One region of the Arthrobacter sp. G.S.26 genome, then DNA from elsewhere that is predicted to be linked to it. Evidence: riboswitches for the same ligand, from Rfam matches in the RefSeq annotation. Region 1 holds a riboswitch; each other region holds the start of a gene.

Region 1 (5,080 bases):
GGTGGCCAAGGCCCTTGCCTTCGGACGCGCCTTCGATCAGGCCGGGAACGTCGGCGATGGTGAAGCGGACTTCGCCGGCCTGGACCACACCGAGGTTGGGGATCAGGGTGGTGAACGGGTAGTCGGCGATCTTGGGCCGGGCGGCTGACATCGCGGCGATGAGGCTGGACTTGCCGGCGGACGGGAAGCCCACCAAGGCGATATCGGCAATGGATTTCAGTTCCAGGACAACGTCGCTGGATTCGCCTTCAATGCCGAGCAGGGCGAAGCCCGGTGCGCGGCGTTTCTGGGAGGACAGGGCTGCGTTGCCCAGGCCGCCCAGGCCGCCTGCGGCGGCAACGTATTCGGTTCCTTCGCCAACGAGGTCGGCCAGGACGGTGCCGTCCTTGGACTTGACCACGGTGCCGTCGGGAACCGGGAGGATCAGGGTTTCGCCGTTCTTGCCGCCGCGCCAGTCGCCCATGCCGGGTCCACCGTTGGTGGCGTGCCGGTGCGGTGCGTGGTGGTAGTCCAGCAGCGTCGTGGTCTGGTGGTCGACGCGGAGGATGACGTTGCCGCCGTCGCCGCCGTTGCCGCCGTCGGGCCCGCCCAGGGGCTTGAACTTCTCGCGGTGGACGGAAACACACCCGTGGCCGCCGGTACCGCCGGATACGTGCAGTACTACCCGGTCTACAAAGCTGGCCACGTGGATCTCCTCAGTGCTGTTTCCTGGCAGCCTAAGGGCGCCAAAACGATTGTAATGCGGTTAAAAGAACAGTGGAGCGGACCATCAGGCCCGCTCCACCGCTTCAGAACTTGGTGTTACTCTGCAGCTGCAGCAGCAACGATGTTGACGACGCGACGACCGCGGCGGGTGCCGAATTCAACGGCTCCCGGGGTCAGCGCGAACAAGGTGTCGTCGCCGCCGCGGCCTACGCCGGCACCCGGGTGGAAGTGGGTGCCGCGCTGGCGGACGATGATCTCGCCGGCCGAAACAACCTGGCCACCGAAGCGCTTGACGCCCAGGTACTGAGCGTTTGAATCACGGCCGTTGCGAGTGGAGCTCGCGCCCTTTTTATGTGCCATCTGAAATGCCTGCCTCTAAATTCTGGGGAATCTGCTGAAAAACCGAAACGGTAACCGGGTGGTTACTTGATGCCAGTGATCTTGACCTTGGTCAGTTCCTGACGGTGACCCTGGCGCTTCTTGTACCCGGTCTTGTTCTTGAACTTCTGGATGACAATCTTCGGACCACGGAGGTCCTGAAGGATCTCAGCCGTTACGGTCACCTTGGCCAGGTCAGCAGCAGCGGTGGTGATCTTGTCACCATCCACCAGGAGCAGCGCGGGCAGCTCAATGGTGCTGCCAGCTCCACCGGCGACGCGGTTCAGGGTAACGAAGTCTCCAACGGAAACCTTCTCTTGCCGGCCGCCTGCGCGGACAATCGCGTACACCACTTGGGAACTCACTTCTCTCGACGTTTATTACTAAATTTGCGTGCGGAATCCAACTCGTAAATGGCTGGTTTCTCGCTGTGCCTCAACGCCGTGGGGTCATAACCCAAGTGTTGGCGTAAGCACCGAAGATCAAGAATACGCTAATTCCGTCGTCGGCTGCAAATGAGGCTGGCAGCGGCGGGTCGCCTGTGATAGCAACCACAGGCATGTACCGGCGCGGTACCGTGCCCCACCATAGTACCGGTACCGGAGCCGGCCCGCGTTCAGGAGTGCAGCCGCGGCGCGTCGAAGAATTCCATTTCAAGCCGGCAGGAGTGCCGGAAGGCGCCCACCATGGCTGCCCGCCCGGCTTCGGAGGAGTTGCGGGCGGCTTCATCAACAATGCCGATCGCCCGCCTGGTTGCCGCAGCAAAGTCCTCATCGGCGTACGTCCGCAGCCAGGCCGCGTAGGGGTGCCCCGCCGGCTCCCCCGCCGCGACGAACTGTGCATGGAGCGTCCGGCCGACTTCCGCGTAGAGCCAGAAGCACGGCAGGACCGCGGCGGCCAGCACCGCGTAACCGCCCGACGCCGAGGCCGCGGCCAGGTGGTCGACGTAGGACTTGGTGACGGGGCCAAGGTCCGGCTGGATGGTCCGCGACGCCAGCCAGGTCCGGTGCAGCTCCGACTCGACCTCAAGGCATTGCTGCGCGGAGCCCGCCCAGAACAGTTGTTCGGCTTCGGTGGGTGCCAAGGCGCTGGCGCGGGCCAGGACCCGCGAGTAGCCGTTAAGGTACAGGGCATCCTGGGAGAGGTAGTAAGCGAACTCACGCTCCGGGAGCGTGCCGGAGACCAGGCCCTGGATGAACGGCAGTTCGTAGATGGCTGCCAGGTCCGCGGCGGCTTCCTTCCACAGCAGCGCCTCGAACCGGCCGGGCGCAGGGACGGCCGTGAGGTGGTGGAAGTGGTGGACCGGTCCGTTGCCGGCGCCGACACCCAGCCGGTCCGACGCCGAAAGGGCACCGGCCAGCCACGGCTTAACTTCGCGCAGCGCGGCTTCCCAGTCCCCCAGCCGCGCCTGCACCGTGGCCATGGCAGAGGACAGCGAGCACCCGGTGCCGTGGCTGTTCCGGGTATCCACCCTCGCGCCCGGCACTTCCACCACCTCGGGGCCAAGCAGGCCCGCCGTGTTCACCAGCGCGTCAGGGCAGCCCGGTCCCTGCAGGTGGCCGCCTTTGACCAGGATGGTGGCCCCGGTGGCGAGGGCGAGGAGCCTTCCCTGGTCCAGTGCCCCCGCCCAGGTCTGTTGGACGTCGCCGTCCACCAGGACAGCAAGTTCGGCCAGGTTGGGGGTGATCAGGTGCGCCAGCGGCAGCAGTTCCCGCAGCGCTGTCTCCGCCGGAGCCTGCAGCAGCCTGTCGCCGCTGGTGGCCACCATAACGGGATCAAGGACCACAACGGCGGGCCGCACTTCCTCGAGCCAGGTGCGGACGGTGCGGATGGAGTCAGCATCGCCCAGCATGCCGATTTTGACGGCGTCGATGGTGATGTCCGCGCTGACAGCTTCAAGCTGCCGGGCCAGGAAGTCCGCCGGCGGGATATGGACAGCCTGCACCCCCAGGGTGTTTTGCGCCGTGAGGGCCGTAATGGCGGCCATTCCATAGCCACCGTGCGCAGCGATGCTTTTAAGGTCCGCCTGCACCCCTGCCCCACCGGACGGGTCGGAACCGGCGATGGAGAGCACCCGGGGAATGACCCGGCGAATGGCTTCCGAGGTGTCCGCAGCAGGCGTGGTGGCAGCAGCAGGTGTGGCTGCGCCAGACGCGGTAAGGGTCGAAGACAAGAGACATCCCTTCGCCGGTGCTAACCGGACAGGTTCAACGGGTGTGGATCTCAGCCGGCCCTGTGCGCGGCACCCCGTGTCGGTCCCCAGCCTAGCTGTTCCGCCACCGGACAGGGAAAGGTGACGCCGGCTGCCCGCTGACAACGCCGGAGGCCCGGAACCGGCACTGATGTGCGGTTCCCGGCCTCCGATGCAGGTGGGGCAGTGCCCCTGGTCCCTAGAGCTCCGACGCCGGAACGCCCACACCCAGGATGATGGGTGCAGCGGCCGGTGCCTTGGCGGCGGCAGCCGCCGCGGGCTCCGGTGCCTTAGCGGAATGGGTGTGCGCAGGGGTGGCCGACGGCGCACTCTGGTGCTGCTGCACCGAGGTTTCGTTGGCTGCGCCCTGGGCACGGCTGGCACTGCGGTTGCGGCGCGGCCGGCGCTGCGTTGACTGCTCCAGCGTGTGGTCCGAGTAGTCCTTTTCCGGGGCTGCGGCGGGCGCAGCAACGGGGACTGCAGCCGGCGCAGCTGCAACGGGTGCTGCCGCTGCGGGAGCAGCTGCAGGTGCCGTCAGCGGTTCGCCGAGGTGCGCGAAGGCTTCGGCCAGGCGGTCCAGCGTGAGCGCCGGCTGCGACTGCTGGTCACCGGCGTGCTCAACAAACGGAAGGACAACTTCCTCTCCCCCGAAGGTCAGCACCGCCCCGGGGCGTGCGGGAGCGTCGGCGTCGTGCGAACCGGCGTCCACGGGCGTGGCGGGTACCTGCCTGGCGGCGGCGATTTCGTCGTCGTGCAGGTGCGCGGCGTGCGCGGCTGCTGCGATGTTCGCCAGGGCCAGCCGGGTGGCTTCAGCCTTGGCGTGCCGCTCCGGGTCCACGGGTTCCGGGTGCACGGTGTGCGCCTGGACCGGGGCTGCCGGCGCCAGCTCGGGCTGCTGGCCGCCACGGCCGCGGCGGCGCTTGCGCTCCGGGCGTGTGCCCTGCTGGTTGTTGTCAACGCGTTCGGGGCGGGGCTCCGGGCTGCGGAAATCGTTGGGACGGTGTTCCTGCCGGGTGTCGGCGCGCTGGACGTGGTGCTCGGCTGCCACAATCGTGGCGCGGCGGTGCTCCACCGGGTCGTCGTGGGTGACCACACCGCGCCCGGCGCAGGCCTCGCACTGCTCGCCGAAGACTTCCAGGAGCCCGGTGCCCATGCGTTTGCGGGTCATCTGGACCAGGCCCAGCGAGGTCACTTCGGCCACTTGGTGCTTGGTCCGGTCCCGGCCCAGGCATTCCACCATGCGGCGCAGCACCAGGTCACGGTTGGATTCCAGGACCATGTCGATGAAGTCGATGACGATGATGCCGCCGATGTCACGGAGCCGGAGCTGGCGGACCACTTCCTCGGCAGCTTCCAGGTTGTTCTTCGTGACGGTCTCTTCGAGGTTGCCGCCGCTGCCGGTGAACTTGCCGGTGTTGACGTCCACCACGGTCATGGCTTCGGTGCGGTCGATCACCAGGGAACCGCCGGAGGGCAGGAAAACCTTGCGCTCCAGGGCCTTGTGGATCTGCTCGTCGATGCGCCAGGCAGCGAAGATGTCCTGGTCCTTGGTCCACTTTTCCAACCGGCCCACCAGGTCCGGGGCAACGTAGGTCACGTACGCCTCGATGGTGTCCCAGGCTTCCTCGCCGGAGACGATCAGCTTGGAGAAGTCCTCGTTGAAGACGTCGCGGACCACCTTGATGGTGAGGTCCGGTTCGCCGTACAGCAGTTCCGGGGCGAGGATCTTGGTGGAAGTGGACTGGCTTTCGATGCCTTCCCACTGGGCGCGCAACCGGTTGATGTCGTGCGTCAGCTCCTCCTCGG
Region 2 (5,080 bases), 1.5 Mb from region 1:
AATTTGCTCAGCGGGTTGGCGCGGGTCAGCACGGCGGTTCCGCCGGAAAGGTTCAGCTCCTGCCTCATGGCGCCACCCGCTCCGGAGCTGACAGTCGCAGCTCGGCCCCGCCCAGGGCGGCGGTGAATTCGGCATCATGCGTCACCGAGACCACAGCGGTGCCGGTGTCCAGGAGTTCGGTGAGGAACGATGCCAGCTCGGCCCAGGTGTTGGCGTCCTGCCCGAACGTGGGCTCGTCCAGGATCAGGACCCTGGGACTCGCGGCCAGGACGGTGGCCACGGAAAGCCGCCGCTTCTCGCCACCCGAGAGCGTGTAGGGATTCGCGCCCACCAAACCGGTCAGCCGCAGCCTTTCCAGCAGCTCATCCACCCGTTCCGCGCCATGGCCCAAGTGCCTGGGACCGAACTGCAGTTCGTCCAGCACCCGGCCGGTGACGAACTGGTGTTCAGGCTCCTGGAACACCGTGCCGATCCGCTCGATCAACTGCTCGGCCTTCCAGCGGTAGGGATCCGGGCCGGCACCCTGGCCCAGCCGTGGCTCCGCCCCGACGGTCCCGGCAACCGGAGCCAGTAATCCGCCCAGCGTCAGGGCGAAGGTGGATTTTCCGGCGCCGTTGGGACCCGTGATGGCCAGCGCCTGCCCGGAAATTACCTGCGCGTCGATTCCTTCCTGGACGGGAACCGGCGGAATTTTGCGGAACCTGCTGCGGCGGGGCCGTTCACGGGACACCGCCAGATTGTCCGCGGCAAGAAGCAGGTCGCCGTCGGCCGGGGAGCCCGCCGCGCGGGAGCGGGTTGCCGGAACGTATCCCGGGACCCAGACGCCGGCGGCCTTCAGCATGTCCCGGGCGCTTTCCAGCACCAGATCCGGCGGCCCGTCAAGGAGCACGGCCGGGTCCGACGCCGCTCCCGGCTGCAGCACCACGATCCGGTCCACCACGTCTTTCCACACGCCCACGCGGTGCTCCACCACCACCAGCGTGGCTCCCGTTTTGTCCAGGCATCTGGCCACGGCGTCGCGGACCTCCAGGACACCGGCCGGGTCCAGGTTCGCCGTGGGCTCATCCAGCAGGATCAGGCCTGGCCGCATGGCGAGGATTCCCGCCAGCGCCAGGCGCTGCTTCTGCCCGCCTGAAAGGGCCGACGTCGGGTGGTCCAGCGAAAGGTGGGAGAGCCCGACGTCGGCCAACGCCTCGTGCACGCGGGCCCAGATAGTGTCCCGGGGCACCGCGAGGTTTTCGGCGCCGAAGGCAACATCGTCGCCCACCCTGGAGAGGACCACCTGCGTTTCCGGGTCCTGCTGCATCAGGCCGGCGCGGCCGCGCTGGGACCGGGGCGGGGCGCCGTCCACCAGCAGCGAACCGGACTCGTCCGACTCCGCCGCTTCGCCGTCGTCGTCCGCATCCCCCAGCACCCCTGCGAGGGCGTGGAGCAGCGTGGACTTACCGGCTCCGGAGGAGCCCAAAAGGAGGACCCGCTCGCCGGGCCGGATATCCAGGTCAAGGGCGTGGACGGCGGGCCTGGTACGGCCGGCATGGCGCCAGCCCCACCCGCGGGCACTGACCGCTGCGGGCCGGACCGCCGGGCTGCCGTGCTGGGAAGGTGCAGGCATCAGGAGAAGGCAGGCTCCGATGCGGCCTTCCGGGAGGCGAAGGAAGCCAGCACGCCGGTCCTGGCCAGGCCGCGGGTGGCGATCCAGGAGAGGGCGCCGGCGATGACTGCGCCGGAGATGGCGGTGAAGACGATGTAGGCGAGTTTGTCGCCGCCCGAATAGGCAATGTTCCAGCCCCACGGCGCGAACGAATCGTTCAGGCCGCAGAAGAGTCCGGCACCCGCGCCGGCCAGCAGGGAGACAGGAAGGTTGAACTTCCGGTAGACGAAGATGGCGAAAATGATCTCGGCGCCCAGGCCCTGGACGAACCCGGAAAACAGCACCGACGCGCCGTACTGCGAGCCCATAAACAGCTCACCCGTCGCGGCGATGGTTTCGCAGAAAAGTGCGGCACCTGGTTTCCGGATGATCAGCATGCCCAGGACGGCCGGGATCATCCAGCCGCCGGCCAGGAGGCCGGTCAGGGGCGGATAGACGGCGTTCATCGGCGCGGAAACGGCCGCAGCACCCTGGGACCAGGCCCAGAAAATGATGCCGCCGGCAATCGCGATCAGGGCTGCGACGACGATGTCCACGACGCGCCAGGACCTGCTGGTGGTCTTCTTGATTGCTGCAGTGCTCATGGTGGTCCTCCTGGGTAACAGGAGGGGAAAGTGGACACGGGTGGCGGTTGCTGCCGCCATTTTCCGCGCACTTCGAGAACTCGACTCCCTTGCGCCGGTACTAACCGGATCAGGTTCGAGGGTCTGCGGCTGTCCGCACTCTCAGCGCCCACCTGCGGATCCTGGCAAATGCCAGTGATGCCCGACGGCTGCGCTCCCCTGTCGTTGAATGTTTCAGTGGTTGGTTAAAGCTGCCCTGTTGGGCCTGCCCAGTTTACACCTGGGCGGGGTAGATTGTGGGCCATGACCGCCAATTCACCGCTTGTGACCGACTTCGATCCGGACTCCGCCGATGCCCAGCCTGAGGGTTCGCTGGACGCCTTCATTGCCAGGATCGAAGCCGAGACCAGGGAACTGCAGTTTCCCGGCTTTTCGCTGGATGACGCCCTGAACCTCGGGTTGCTGTTGGTGGAGCTGGGAAAGGAGCGGAGCCTGCCCATTGCCATTGATATTTCCAGGAGTGAGCAGGTGCTCTTCCACGTGGCGCTTCCCGGCGCCACTCCGGACAACGAGCAGTGGATCCGGGCGAAGAAGGCCACAGCGGCCCGCTACGAGGTGCCGTCCCTGCTGGTCGGCCTTCGGGGCCGGCGGAACGGCGGCCGGATCGAGGACAACGCCTGGTTCGACCAGTCCCGCTACGCAGCCCACGGCGGGTCTTTCCCCTTGTACGTGGCCGGCGTCGGGTCCGTCGCCACTGTCACGGTATCCGGCCTCCCGCAGGTCCAGGACCACAACCTGGTGGTCGAAGCCCTGCGCGAAATCCTCACCCCGGCCCAGGGCAGCTGAAAAGCAGCGGGTTCAGCATTCAGTCCTGTTGCCTGCCCTGCCGGCGCGGCACCGGCGGCGTGAGGCGGTAGCCCACACCGTGCACCGTCTCCACCCACCGCGGCTTCCTGGGGTTTTCCCCGAGACGTTTACGGAGGTTGCTGACGTGGACCTCCACCGCGCGTTCCTCCGTGGCGCCCACAAAGGAGCCGTCGTAGCTGTCATGTCGAAGGTAGCGCACCAGGTCGGCCTTCGCCTGGATGGTCCGCCGTTTTTTCATCAGCACCAGGAGGATGTCGAACTGGCTCCGCGTCAGGGCGACGGGTACGCCGTCCACGGCAGCCTGCCGGGTTCCCTCGTGCAAAGCCAGGCCCTTGTGGACGTAGTCGAAACTGTCATACGTCGCCTCCCGCGTGAAAGTCCCGTCACCGGAACCCGCAGCGGCGTCCCCTTGGCTGCTGCCCGCCCCACCCGGGCTGGAGGCCCGCGGCCTGCGGAGCATCGCCTTGATGCGGGCCCGAAGTTCCCGGGCACGGAAGGGTTTGACGATGTAATCGTCAGCGCCCGCCTCAAAGCCAAGCAACGCATCCGCCTCGTCTGCACGCCCACTGATGATCACCACGTAAGCGTCACTGAAGGTCCTGATGCGCCGGGACGCTTCAAGCCCATCAAAGTCCGGCAGGCCGATGTCGAGGGTCACGATGTCAGGGTTGTGCGTCCGTACCTGGTCCAGTCCTTCAGCACCCGATGTCGCCTGGTGCACAGCGAACCCTGCCTGCCGGAAAATCGCAGCAAGCGCAGCCCTTACGTCGTTGTCGTCTTCGATCACTACTGCTACACCGCGCTCCACAACTGCTTCCTTCCATGTAGTAACTGTCCCGGCACGCACAGCCGGTCCGGGCTTTATGCATTACCTGTGGATTCGGCACCGCCAACCCCGCGGATGGCTCAGTGGGAAATTCAGGCAAACACCAGCCTTGGGATCAGGTCCCTTTTTGAGGCGGACTCCAGGGGTATCTTCGATGATATTCTCCGTCAATTTCCAGGCCCGGCAGGGTGCCGGCATTTGAGACGGACAAAAGCTTACGGCGTGCGATCCGCATCACATTACCCAGGGTTGTGAATGGGGTCGACGATAATGCGCGTCGGCCGTTTGTGAACAGCGTCACGGCGCGGCAAAACAGCAGGCCATCAGCTACTGACGTGGGCGAACAGGTCCTCAGCAACGGGCCTTGGATAATACTGAGGAATTCCTGAGAATCTTTTCGAGCATTGATCAGATCTTGATCTTTCTCAAAGTAGTTTCTGAGGAGTGGTTGATTGAATGTTTCTTGTTGCCTGAACCGGACGCAATGGTTTACCAGCGGAGGCCGCTGGGTTGGGTCATTCCAGCGGCGCTGCCAAGAAACCAAGTAGTGCATTGGAAAAAAATAGAGTACTGCCTACTCGGGTTTTTCCGTGAAGTTTTGCGTGGAATTAGATTTGTAGATTTCCGGCCTTCCAAGTGGGGCCGGTACCAGCCGGAGTCGGCGGCGGAAGCCTGCCTCTGAGACCGGGCCGGCCCCCCAGTCCGCCGTCGACTCCCCTTCTCCTGCACAACCGACCCAACACCAACATGAGTGCCCATCGCGCCTGCCGCGCCTCAATCGCTGACGAGAGAGACCGGTGGGCTTTTCCATGCCCGCAGCTCGAGGGCAGGGGCTTGATCCAGAGGAAAGAACCAGATCATCTTGAAGTCCTTATTTCACGATTCCTACACCCGCCAGATGTCGTTGATCGTTGTGGTGGGACTGGCGCTGTCCGCACTTGTGCCCGCAACCGTGCAGCTTTTTCCCGGCTCCGCCGGTTTTCCCGTTCTTGCCGCAGCAGCGGTCCCGTTCCTGCTGGCTCTCGCCCTGATCATCAAGCCAGGCATTGCCGGTCCCAACAGCGGGGCAGTTGCCTCGACTGAAAGGTTGGGCTCTGCGCTCCTGCTGTACCTTTCACCCGTTCTTTTGCTCAACGTTGTCTACCCGTTGGTCAGCCCCACAATGGCTGCCGT
Region 3 (5,080 bases), 100 kb from region 1:
CGGCCCACTGCCCGGAAACGTCGTCGAGGACCTCGCCGTCACCCTCGGTTTCGTAGGTGAGCAGGTCTGCCAGCGCCCGGACCATGGCGGGCGGGACCGCCAGCAGCGAGTCGCTGGAAACGTCCACCATAGTCAGTTCGTAGTCGGCACCGCCGGCGTGGACGGCTGTGCCGGCGAGGTCACCGAGCTGTTCCACTTCGAAGTCGCTGATTCCCGTGATCCGCACCGCCTTCGCGGCCGGTGCGCTGCTGCCTGCATCCAGGACGCCGGCATGTTTCAGCGCTGCGTCATGGGTGGCCACGAAGATCTCGGTGAAGCCCATGGAAATGTCCCTCGTTTTCGTTGACGGTGCGGCCTCCCGGCGCGGCGGTACCGCAGCCCCGGCCCTTCGGTTTCAGCCTAGTGCACGGCCACCGCCGCGGGCTTCAGGCTGCGGCGACGCGAATGCTGTTCTTCCACGGATCCTCGAAGCGCAGTTCGGCGCCGGTGTGGTGGGCGGCGATGCCGGCCACCTTGAGGCGGTCGGCGAGGGATCCGACGTCGTCCCCGGCCGGTACCTGGATCAGTACCTCGCCGAGGCCCAGGGTGTCCTTGCGGGGTCCTGCGCCGCGGCTGTTCCAGACGTTCATGGCCATGTGGTGGTGGTAGCGGCCGGCGGAGACAAAGAGCGCCTGGCCGTGCCAGCCGGCGGTCTTTTCGAAGCCGAGGACACCGACGTAGAAGTCATGGGCGGACTGCACATCGCCCACCTGGAGGTGGACGTGGCCCACTCCGGCGCCGGTGGCCTGCTGGCCTGCCACGGATTCCTCGGTGAGGTGCGTATCCAGGTAGCGCTGCGGGGGAAGGGCCAGGCTGTCCATCACCACATCGGTGCCGTTCCAGGACCAGTTGCTCCGCGGCCGGTCCCAGTACAGCTCAATGCCGTTGCCCTCGGGGTCATAGAAGTAGAAGGCCTCACTGACCAGGTGGTCGGCGCTGCCGGTGAAGTACCGGGGCTCAAACCGGGCGGCGGAGGCCACCGTAGCGGCCAGCGCCGACTGGTCCTCGAAGAGCAGGGCGGTGTGGAAGAGTCCCGCCTCTCCCCTGCCGGGCAGGTTCAGGCCGGGGGCTGGGGCAAGGTGAACCAGCGGCTTCTGCAGCCGGCCCAGGTACAGTCCACCGTCCTGCTCGGCCACCACCTCCAGGCCGAGCGCGCGCTGGTAGTAATCGGTCATGACCTTCATGTCGCCTACCTTGAGCATCACGGTGCCCATGGTGAGGTCGGCGGGAAGAAGGTCACTGCTGCTGGCTGCTGCGGTCATTGGGTGCTCCTGGTGCTGGGCCCTCGGTGCGGGGGCCTTCACTCTTAAAATTACTTGAAGCTTCAATTTATTCCAAGCGAGGTGCGAGGGCTTCAGCGAATCAACTCCCCGCCAAGCACCACGTGCGAAAGCCGGGTGATGTCCAGAGGGTTGAGGCGCGGGTCCCCTGCGCACAGGACGACGTCGGCCCGCTCCCCTTCGCGGATGCCTTCCGCTTCCAGCCAGTCCCGGGCCGCCCAGCAGGCCGCATCGAGTGCTGCGGCCATGGGCAGGCCGGCTCCATGCAGGGCAAGGATCTCGTCCGTGATCCGGCCGTGCCGGATAACGCTGCCGGCGTCGGTGCCCGCGAAAATCCGCACCCCGGACTCGAAGGCTTCCAGCACCCGCTCCGCCCGCCGCTCCCACAGTGAGCGCATATGTGCGGCGTAGCGCGGGAACTTCGCTTCCGCCCTGGCCGCGATGTCAGGAAAGGTGGCGATGTTGATGAGGGTGGGCACGATGGGTACCCCCTGTTCAGCGAAACGCGGCAGGTGCCGTGGCTGCAGCCCGGTGGCGTGTTCGATGCAGTCGATGCCGCCGTCCAGCATCTGGTCCAGGGTGTCCGCTGCAAAACAGTGGGCGGTAACGCGGGCGCCTTCGTCGTGCGCCGCCGCGATGGCGTCACGGACGACGGCGGCAGGAAAGGAGGGTGCGAGGTCACCGGCATCCCGGTCAATCCAGTCGCCCACAAGCTTGACCCAGCCGTCGCCGTCGCGCGCCTGCTTCCGCACCGCCTGGACCAGGTCAGCCGGCTCCACTTCCTCGGCGAATCCCCGCAGGTACCGCCGCGTGCGGGCCACGTGCCTGCCGGCCCGGATAAGCACCGGGAACTCCCGTCCTGACTGCAGCCAGCGGGTATCCAGCGGTGCGCCCGCATCCCTGACCAGGAGGGTGCCGGCGTCCCGGTCCGTGCGGGCCTGCTGCTCTGCTTCTTCCCGGCCCACGGCGCCACCCGGCCCCAGGCCCAGATGGCAGTGCGCGTCCACAAAACCGGGAAGGACCCACCCGTCGAGGGTTTTCCCGGGTGCCTGCCGCGGCCGGTTGAACGTCAGCACGCCGTCCACCGACCACATGCCGTGCCGCACGGTATCCGGTCCGGTGAGGACCGGGCCGCTGAACTCCAGTACCTGGGTCACTGTCGCGCACCTTGAAAAGCGGACGGCCGCCGGGGGCCCGGAAACGGTTTTTGTGGCGGCCCGTCCTGGGCCTTATGTGGGCTAGTGGTCACGCATGCAGGCTAGCACCGCAGTGTGACACAACCCCCGGCCGGGGCTTGTGGTAGCTTCTTGGTGACCACACGGGTGCCCCTGCAGGGGCTGAGATCGGGCTGACGCAGCCTGCGACCGTCGAACCTGTCCGGGTAATGCCGGCGAAGGAAGTGAGTATTCCTTGAATACATCCAAAACACCGTTCAACCCTGCCCAAAATCTGCCTGCGACCGGGGACGGCACGGGGGCGGAGACCCGTTCGTTGGCCTCGCACTCGCTGGCCTACCTCGAAGACCAGGCCGCCGGGATCAGGGTTCCGGTGACGGAAATTGCGCTGGAGCCCTCCCCCGGAGGTACCGCAAACTCCCCGTTCCGGACCTACCGGACTGCGGGCCCTGGAAGTGATCCGGTCCTGGGCCTGGCGCCGTTCCGGACGGAGTGGATCGCGGCACGCGGGGACACAGAGGAGTACGGCGGCAGGGAACGGAACCTGCTCGACGACGGCCGGTCCGCGGTGCGCCGCGGAGCGGCTTCCGCGGAGTGGAAGGGTGCGCATCCGGTGCCCCGCCGCGCCGTCGGCGGGCGGAACGTCACGCAGATGCATTATGCCCGGAACGGCATCGTCACCCGGGAAATGCGGTTTGTGGCCCTGCGCGAAAATTGCGACGTTGAACTGGTGCGCAGCGAACTCGCCGCCGGCCGCGCCATCCTCCCGAACAACATCAACCACCCCGAGTCCGAGCCGATGATCATCGGCAAGGCGTTCCTGGTGAAAATCAATGCCAATATCGGCAATTCCGCGGTGACCAGCTCGATCGCCGATGAGGTGGACAAACTCCAGTGGGCCACCCAGTGGGGCGCCGACACCGTGATGGACCTGTCCACCGGCGATGACATCCACACCACGAGGGAGTGGATCATCAGGAACTCCCCGGTCCCGATCGGGACCGTGCCCATCTACCAGGCGTTGGAGAAGGTCAACGGCGAAGCCAACGCCCTGACCTGGGAGATCTTCCGGGACACGGTGATTGAGCAATGCGAGCAGGGCGTGGACTACATGACGGTGCATGCCGGCGTCCTGCTCCGCTACGTGCCGCTCACCGCCAACCGCGTCACCGGCATCGTGTCCCGCGGTGGTTCCATCATGGCCGGCTGGTGCCTTGCGCACCACCAGGAGAACTTCCTCTACACGCACTTTGACGAGCTGTGCGAAATATTCGCGCGGTACGACGTCGCGTTTTCCCTCGGTGACGGCCTCCGGCCGGGTGCCACTGCCGACGCCAACGACGCCGCCCAGTTCGCCGAACTGGACACGCTGGCCGAGCTCACCCAGCGGGCCTGGGAATACGACGTGCAGGTGATGGTTGAAGGCCCGGGCCACGTGCCCTTCCACCTGGTGCGGGAGAACGTGGAACGCCAGCAGGAGCTGTGCAAGGGCGCCCCCTTCTACACCCTGGGACCGCTGGTCACGGATGTCGCTCCGGGTTATGACCACATCACTTCAGCGATCGGCGCCACGGAGATCGCCCGGTACGGCACGGCCATGCTCTGCTACGTCACACCGAAGGAGCATCTGGGCCTGCCCAACCGGGATGACGTCAAAACGGGCGTGATCACTTACAAGATTGCCGCACACGCCGCTGACCTGGCGAAAGGCCAGCCGGGAGCGCATGAACGCGACGATGCCCTGTCCAAGGCACGGTTCGAGTTCCGGTGGCGGGACCAGTTCGCCCTGTCACTGGACCCCGTCACGGCGGAGGCCTTCCACGACGAGACCCTGCCCGCGGAACCGGCCAAAACAGCGCATTTCTGCTCCATGTGCGGGCCCAAGTTCTGCTCCATGCGGATCAGCCAGGACATCCGGGACGAATACGGCTCCGCGGAAGCGCAGGCCGCGCTGGCGGAGATGGCCACCGGCATGCGGGAAAAAAGCAACGAGTTCCTCGCTTCCGGCGGAAAGGTTTACCTGCCGGAGCCGGTGATGCCGGCAGGAAGCTAGGCAGCTTCTGCCGGCGGCCGGTCAGGATGCTTTGGCCTGCACTCCACGGCTGACGTCGCTGATGAATCCCCGGATGGCGTGGTCGCCGTCCGGGGAGTCCTGGGGCCGGTGCCCGCCCGCAGCAATGCGGTGCAGGGCGCCGGTTTCCCGGAGGTAGCCGGCGATTTCCTCATACAGTGGTTCCCAGCCTCCGGTCAGCACCAGGGTGGGCACACCCGGAACAATGTGCAGCGGCGCTTCCCACGCGGGTACCTGCAGCCGTAGCCGCCGGGCGGACCGCTTCTCCTCCAGCGAGGTGGGCTCCTGGAGGTCCGTGGCGTACACGCGGCGGACAAACCCACGCTGGAAGTCTTCGTCGCTGAGCTGGTGCCGGGCATCAAAAAGCGGCTGCATCAGCCTGATGTGGGCGGCGGTGGCAGGCAGGCCCGCTGTCAGCGACAGGCAGGCCGGCTCCACCAGCGTGAGGGAGTGGACCAGGTCCGGCCGTTCGACGGCGGCCATCATGGCCGCCACTGCCCCTTGTGAATGCGCCA
Region 4 (5,080 bases), 480 kb from region 1:
TCCCGGCCGTTGCTCAGGGCCTCGCAGATCACCAGCACAAAACGGTCCACCAGGCGGCGCAGGGGAGCAGTGGTGTGGGCGTACGCGGCGCCGATGGCGGACTGGACAACGTTCTCCGGCACGGTCCCGTCAAAGGCTGTATATGCAGCACCACGGAACAGCATGCCCGCCGAATGCAGGATGGCCAGTTGGCGGGGTTCGGCCGCGTCCAGGGTGCGCAGGTACTCGCCGTAACTGGCGGCCCCGTCCCATGGTTTCCCGAGGGCCTCGGTCTGCAGCCGGAAGTGGTGCAGCGACCGCTCGTCGGGGGCCGGCATGGTGCGCAGGATTCCCACCTTTCCGGCCAGCATCAGCTGCGCCGCGGCCATCCCGGTCATCAGCGAGATCTGCGCGTTCCAGTCCTCCACGGGCAGTTGCGGTGCGGCGGCAATCCGGTAGCCGCCGTCGGGCAGCTGGACAATCTCCTGCTCGGGCATGTTCAGGCTGGCGCCGCCGCGGAGCCGCTCCAGCTCCACCCGTTTTAGCCCCACTTCCTTGAGCAGCTCCAGCACCGGGCCCGCTGTGCCGGCATCCAGGTCCGCCTGCGCGCCCCTATAGCTGAGTTTCTCCCGGCTGCGGACCCGTGCACGCCGTACGGTCACGGACGTGACCCCTGCGCGGGCGTCCAGCCGGAAGTCCCAGACAAACGCCGGGCACTCCTGGTCCGGCAGCAGGCTGCCGACCGCTTCACTGATCACCTCGGGGTGCAGCGGGATCCGCCCGTTGGGGGCGTAAAATGTCTGGCCGCGGCGCCAGGTCTCGGCGTCCAGGGGCCCGCCGGGGGCGACGAAAGCGGGCACATCGGCGATGGCATACAGCACGTGGTACCCGTCGCCGTCGCGCTCCATAAAGACCGCCTGGTCCAGGTCAGTGGAGGACGCCGGGTCAATGGTGACGAATTCAATGCCGGTCAGGTCCTCGCCCGGCAGCTGCAGGGCCGCCACGGCGGCCTCGGCATCGTGGACGGCATCAGCCGGATATTTGCCGGGCAGCTCCAGCTCGACCCGAAGCTCACTGAGGGCGGCTTCGAGCGCGTTGTTGTGGTCGTGGACCTGGGGTGCAAGCCGGTGATGTGGCACGTTGCCCAGCGTAGCCCGGTTTTTTCCGAACGGGCAGGGACGCTGCCGCTACGCGTCTGCGGATTCCAACGCGCTGCGCAGGGAAGCCGCGGCTGCTGCGGGATTCGGGGCATCGGTGATGGCGCGGACCACCACCACCCGGCGGGCCCCAGCGGCCACCAGCTCACCGATGTTGCCGTCATCCACGCCGCCGATCGCGAACCAGGGAACGTCGTCGCCGGCTGCGGCCGCGGCGTAGCGCACCAAGTCGAGTCCGACGGCGGCCCGGCCGGGTTTGGTGGGCGTGGCCCAGACGGGCCCCACGCAGAAGTAGTCCAGCGCCGCAGGTCCCGCGGCTGCCGTGAGGGCCGCGTCCACCTGGTCCGGGGTGTGGCTGGACAAGCCGATGGCGGCGTTGCCGTTGAGCAGGGTGCGGGCGGCGGGCAGCGGCAGGTCCTTCTGGCCGATGTGGAAAACCGGGGCGCCGGACAGCACTGCGACGTCGGCCCTGTCGTTGACAGCCCAGAGCCGGCCATGCCGGACTGCGGCTTCCTTCAGCACGGCCAGGAGCTCCAGCTCTTCGGCCGCCTCGATGCTTTTGTCGCGAAGCTGGATGATGTCCACCCCACCGGCAAACGCCGCGTCGACGAACCGGGCAAAGTCGCCGCGGTCCTTCCGGGCATCGGTGCACAGGTACAGCCGTGCTGCGTGGAGCGCGGCCGCGCCGGGAGCGGTGGCCAGGGGATCAGCGGCGGCAGGGGAGTGGGTCACATTCATGGCTGCCAGCCTAGTTCCTCTAGACTGGCCGGGTACTGCGGGAGCCCGCGGCAGCTGTCACAAAGCGCCGGGCTGAGAGGGCGTCAGAGCCGACCGCTTGACCTGATCCGGGTAATGCCGGCGTAGGGAAGGAGACACATGGGCGCCCTGCCTGCTACCCCCGATGACCGCCCGCACGGAGCGTTGGAAGCCGACGTTGCAGTGATTGGCGGCGGCGTGGTTGGCCACAGCATCGCCTGGGAGGCGTACCGCTCCGGCCGGTCCGTGCTCCTGATCGATGACGCGCCGGGCGCCGGTGCCAGCTGGGCCGCCGCCGGAATGCTGGCGCCGGTGAGCGAGCTGCATTACCAGGAAGAGGACCTCCTGGAGCTGATGCTTGCGGCCGCCGCCCTCTGGCCCGGTTTCGCCGCGGATCTCGCCGTCACCGGCGGGGACCCCGGATACCTCACGACGCCGACCCTAGCCGTGGGCGCCGACGCCGCCGACCGCCGGGCGTTGATGGACCTGCGCGCTGTGCAGCAGGCGAACGGTTTGACCGTGGAACCGCTCACCATCCGGGAGGCCCGCCGCCGGGAGCCATTGCTGGGCCCCGCCATCGCCTGCGCCTTCGATACTCCAGCAGACCACCAGGTGGATCCGCGGCTTCTGCTGGCCAGCATGCGGCGTGCGCTCGCCGGCGATCCGTTTGCGGTAGCGGCCAAGGCCAGCGGCTTGCTGTGGGAAGACGGTGCCGTCGCAGGTGTGCAGCTCGCCGGTGGCGGGACGGTCCGGGCGGCCGAAACCGTGGTGGCCAACGGGCTGCAGGCGGCAGCACTGGGTGGCCTTCCCCCCGGCCTGAGCCTGCCGTTGCGGCCGGTACACGGCGACATCCTGCGGCTCGCCGTGCCACAGCACCTGCGCCCACTGCTGGGCTCCACAGTCCGCGGTCTGGTCCACGGCGTCCCCGTCTACATCGTGCCGCGGCAGGATGGCACGGTGGTGATCGGCGCCACCCAGCGCGAGGATGCCCTGGCCGGCCCCACCGCGGTCTCCGCGGGTGGGGTGTATCAGCTTCTGCGGGACGCCCAGGCCCTGGTGCCTGCCGTTGCCGAGCTCGAGCTGCTGGAGAGCACCGCCCGGGCACGGCCCGGCACTCCGGACAACGCTCCCCTCCTGGGCCGGGTGCCTGCACCGGACGGCACCGGTGCGGACGCGGGCTTCGGGATGGCCGCGCACGTGCCGGGCCTGATCATTGCCACCGGCTTCTTCCGCCACGGCATCCTCCTGGCCCCCGCAGCCGCAGCCATCTGCCGCGACCTGATGGACGGTCACGCTGATCCCCGTTGGGCACCCTTCAACCCCGCCCGGTTCTCCGGTTTTGCCCCTCACCTTCCCCGCACCATCAAGGAGACAGCATGAACATCACCCTGAACGGAACTCCACATGCGGTGGTGGACAGCGCGTCCATCAGCATGCTGGTCAGCCAGGTCACCGGCCGCGTCCTCGCAGCCAATGGGCAGGCCGCCGACGGCGCACGGCTGGGGGTGGCGGTGGCGCAGAACGCCCAGGTGGTGCCGCGCAGCCAATGGTCCGCCACGGCGCTCGCGGACGGCGACGACGTTGAACTCGTCACGGCAGTCCAGGGCGGTTAGGGCCATGGCCAACACCAACACCGAACTGCTGAACCAGGCCGGTGGCACAGGCCGCGATGACCTGGTCATTGACGGCGTCGCCCTGGCCTCGCGGCTCATTATGGGCACCGGTGGCGCCCCCAGCCTCGACGGGCTCGGAGCCGCCCTGATCGCTTCCGGGACGGCCCTGACCACCGTGGCCATGCGCCGGTACTCCACGGCAGAAACCGGCTCGCTGTTCCAGCTGCTGGTGGACCACGGCATCCGGGTCCTGCCCAACACCGCCGGCTGTTTCACCGCCCGCGACGCCGTCCTGACCGCCGAACTGGCCCGCGAAGCACTGGAGACGGACTGGGTGAAACTCGAAGTCATCGCCGACGAACACACGCTGCTGCCGGACGCCGTGGAACTGGTGGATGCCACGGAACAGCTGGTTAACCGCGGCTTCAAGGTGTTTGCCTACACCAATGATGACCCCGTCCTGGCTTTGCGGCTGGAGAACCTCGGAGCCGCCGCGGTGATGCCGCTGGGCTCACCGATCGGCACCGGCCTGGGCATCCTCAACCCCCACAACATCGAACTGATTGTTTCCCGCGCCTCGGTGCCGGTGGTGCTGGACGCCGGAATCGGGACGGCATCCGATGCTGCCCTGGCCATGGAGCTGGGCTGCGATGCCGTGCTGCTTGCCACGGCCGTGACCCGCGCCCAGAACCCGGTCCTGATGGGGGAGGCCTTCAAACACGCTGTCAAAGCCGGCAGGATGGCCGCAGCGGCCGGCCGGATCCCGCGCCGGGAACATGCGTTGGCTTCCTCAGCCATGGCCGGCCGGGCCGAATTCCTCTAAGCCGGCTGCCGCCGTCGGACGCCCTTAAAGTCCTGTGGCCACCACCTCAACGGGTGGTGGCCACAGGACTTTGGCTTGGCGTCAGCGCCGCAGCACCGCAGTGAGCCTATCGGTGTCCTGCCGGGCCCGGGTAGAGCCCAGGTAAACGGCGGCGGCCACGGCGGCGGCAGCCCCCAGCACGATGGGCAGGACCCACGGCAGCCAGGTCAGGCCGGGACGGTACCCGAAGCCCGCAGCCATCAGGATGAGCCAGGCAAGGGCCGCGACGCTTACCGAAACGCCGGCGGGCAGGCCTGCCCCGTACTTGGCATGGCGTTTGTCATTGGCCCACACTATTAACCCCACCGCGACGGCGGCCAGGACAACGATGGTCAGCGAAAGCATGGGGCTCCTTTATTACCTTGCAGGCAGCGCGTCAGAACTGGCCGAAACCGACCCGGCGGGCTTCTTCGGCACCGATTTCCACGTACGCGAGGGCCTTGCCGGGAACAATGACCAGACGGCCCTTTTCATCCTTCAGGCGCAACTCGGTGCCTTTGGTGATGGCCTCTTCCACAACCTTGGCCACCGAATCCGCGTCCTGCGTGGATTCCAGCACAATTTCGCGGCCAACATTCTGAATGCCGATCTTAATTTCCACAGGGGGCCTCCCAGCCAGTCAAAGTTCGTTGCTGATGTCTCCTTTGTAGTCTAGGACTCTTTGGGGAAGCGAGAGATTCCGCGCCAAGCTAAACGGTAGATCAGGTCGCTGG

The links. A riboswitch is a leader RNA that binds a small molecule or an ion and turns the genes downstream of it on or off. The one in region 1 is predicted to bind thiamine pyrophosphate.
Region 2: it holds a riboswitch for thiamine pyrophosphate, as region 1 does, so the genes downstream of both, ACRB8A_RS17770 (ECF transporter S component) here and thiD (bifunctional hydroxymethylpyrimidine kinase/phosphomethylpyrimidine kinase) in region 1, are expected to answer to the same signal.
Region 3: it holds a riboswitch for thiamine pyrophosphate, as region 1 does, so the genes downstream of both, thiC (phosphomethylpyrimidine synthase ThiC) here and thiD (bifunctional hydroxymethylpyrimidine kinase/phosphomethylpyrimidine kinase) in region 1, are expected to answer to the same signal.
Region 4: it holds a riboswitch for thiamine pyrophosphate, as region 1 does, so the genes downstream of both, thiO (glycine oxidase ThiO) here and thiD (bifunctional hydroxymethylpyrimidine kinase/phosphomethylpyrimidine kinase) in region 1, are expected to answer to the same signal.

Annotation. Positions count from the first base shown of each region.
Region 1 is NZ_CP193752.1:2,352,865-2,357,944, forward strand. Features, by position in the region: gene obgE (GTPase ObgE) at 1-685, opposite strand, end outside; gene rpmA (50S ribosomal protein L27) at 802-1,065, opposite strand; gene rplU (50S ribosomal protein L21) at 1,128-1,436, opposite strand; gene thiD (bifunctional hydroxymethylpyrimidine kinase/phosphomethylpyrimidine kinase) at 1,700-3,256, opposite strand; TPP riboswitch at 3,246-3,343, opposite strand; gene ACRB8A_RS10740 (Rne/Rng family ribonuclease) at 3,474-5,080, opposite strand, start outside.
Region 2 is NZ_CP193752.1:3,867,233-3,872,312, forward strand. Features, by position in the region: gene ACRB8A_RS17760 (energy-coupling factor transporter transmembrane component T family protein) at 1-68, opposite strand, end outside; gene ACRB8A_RS17765 (ABC transporter ATP-binding protein) at 65-1,612, opposite strand; gene ACRB8A_RS17770 (ECF transporter S component) at 1,612-2,235, opposite strand; TPP riboswitch at 2,304-2,445, opposite strand; gene ACRB8A_RS17775 (heme-degrading domain-containing protein) at 2,518-3,060, shown strand; gene ACRB8A_RS17780 (response regulator transcription factor) at 3,080-3,889, opposite strand; gene ACRB8A_RS17785 (hypothetical protein) at 4,770-5,080, shown strand, end outside.
Region 3 is NZ_CP193752.1:2,456,749-2,461,828, forward strand. Features, by position in the region: gene ACRB8A_RS11255 (hypothetical protein) at 1-322, opposite strand, end outside; gene ACRB8A_RS11260 (VOC family protein) at 426-1,301, opposite strand; gene ACRB8A_RS11265 (amidohydrolase family protein) at 1,394-2,476, opposite strand; TPP riboswitch at 2,628-2,735, shown strand; gene thiC (phosphomethylpyrimidine synthase ThiC) at 2,730-4,547, shown strand; gene ACRB8A_RS11275 (alpha/beta fold hydrolase) at 4,569-5,080, opposite strand, start outside.
Region 4 is NZ_CP193752.1:2,837,439-2,842,518, reverse strand. Features, by position in the region: gene ACRB8A_RS12980 (RNB domain-containing ribonuclease) at 1-1,118, opposite strand, end outside; gene thiE (thiamine phosphate synthase) at 1,167-1,874, opposite strand; TPP riboswitch at 1,902-2,020, shown strand; gene thiO (glycine oxidase ThiO) at 2,013-3,272, shown strand; gene thiS (sulfur carrier protein ThiS) at 3,269-3,505, shown strand; gene ACRB8A_RS12960 (thiazole synthase) at 3,510-4,328, shown strand; gene ACRB8A_RS12955 (hypothetical protein) at 4,410-4,712, opposite strand; gene ACRB8A_RS12950 (DUF3107 domain-containing protein) at 4,744-4,968, opposite strand; gene ACRB8A_RS12945 (TetR/AcrR family transcriptional regulator) at 5,019-5,080, opposite strand, start outside.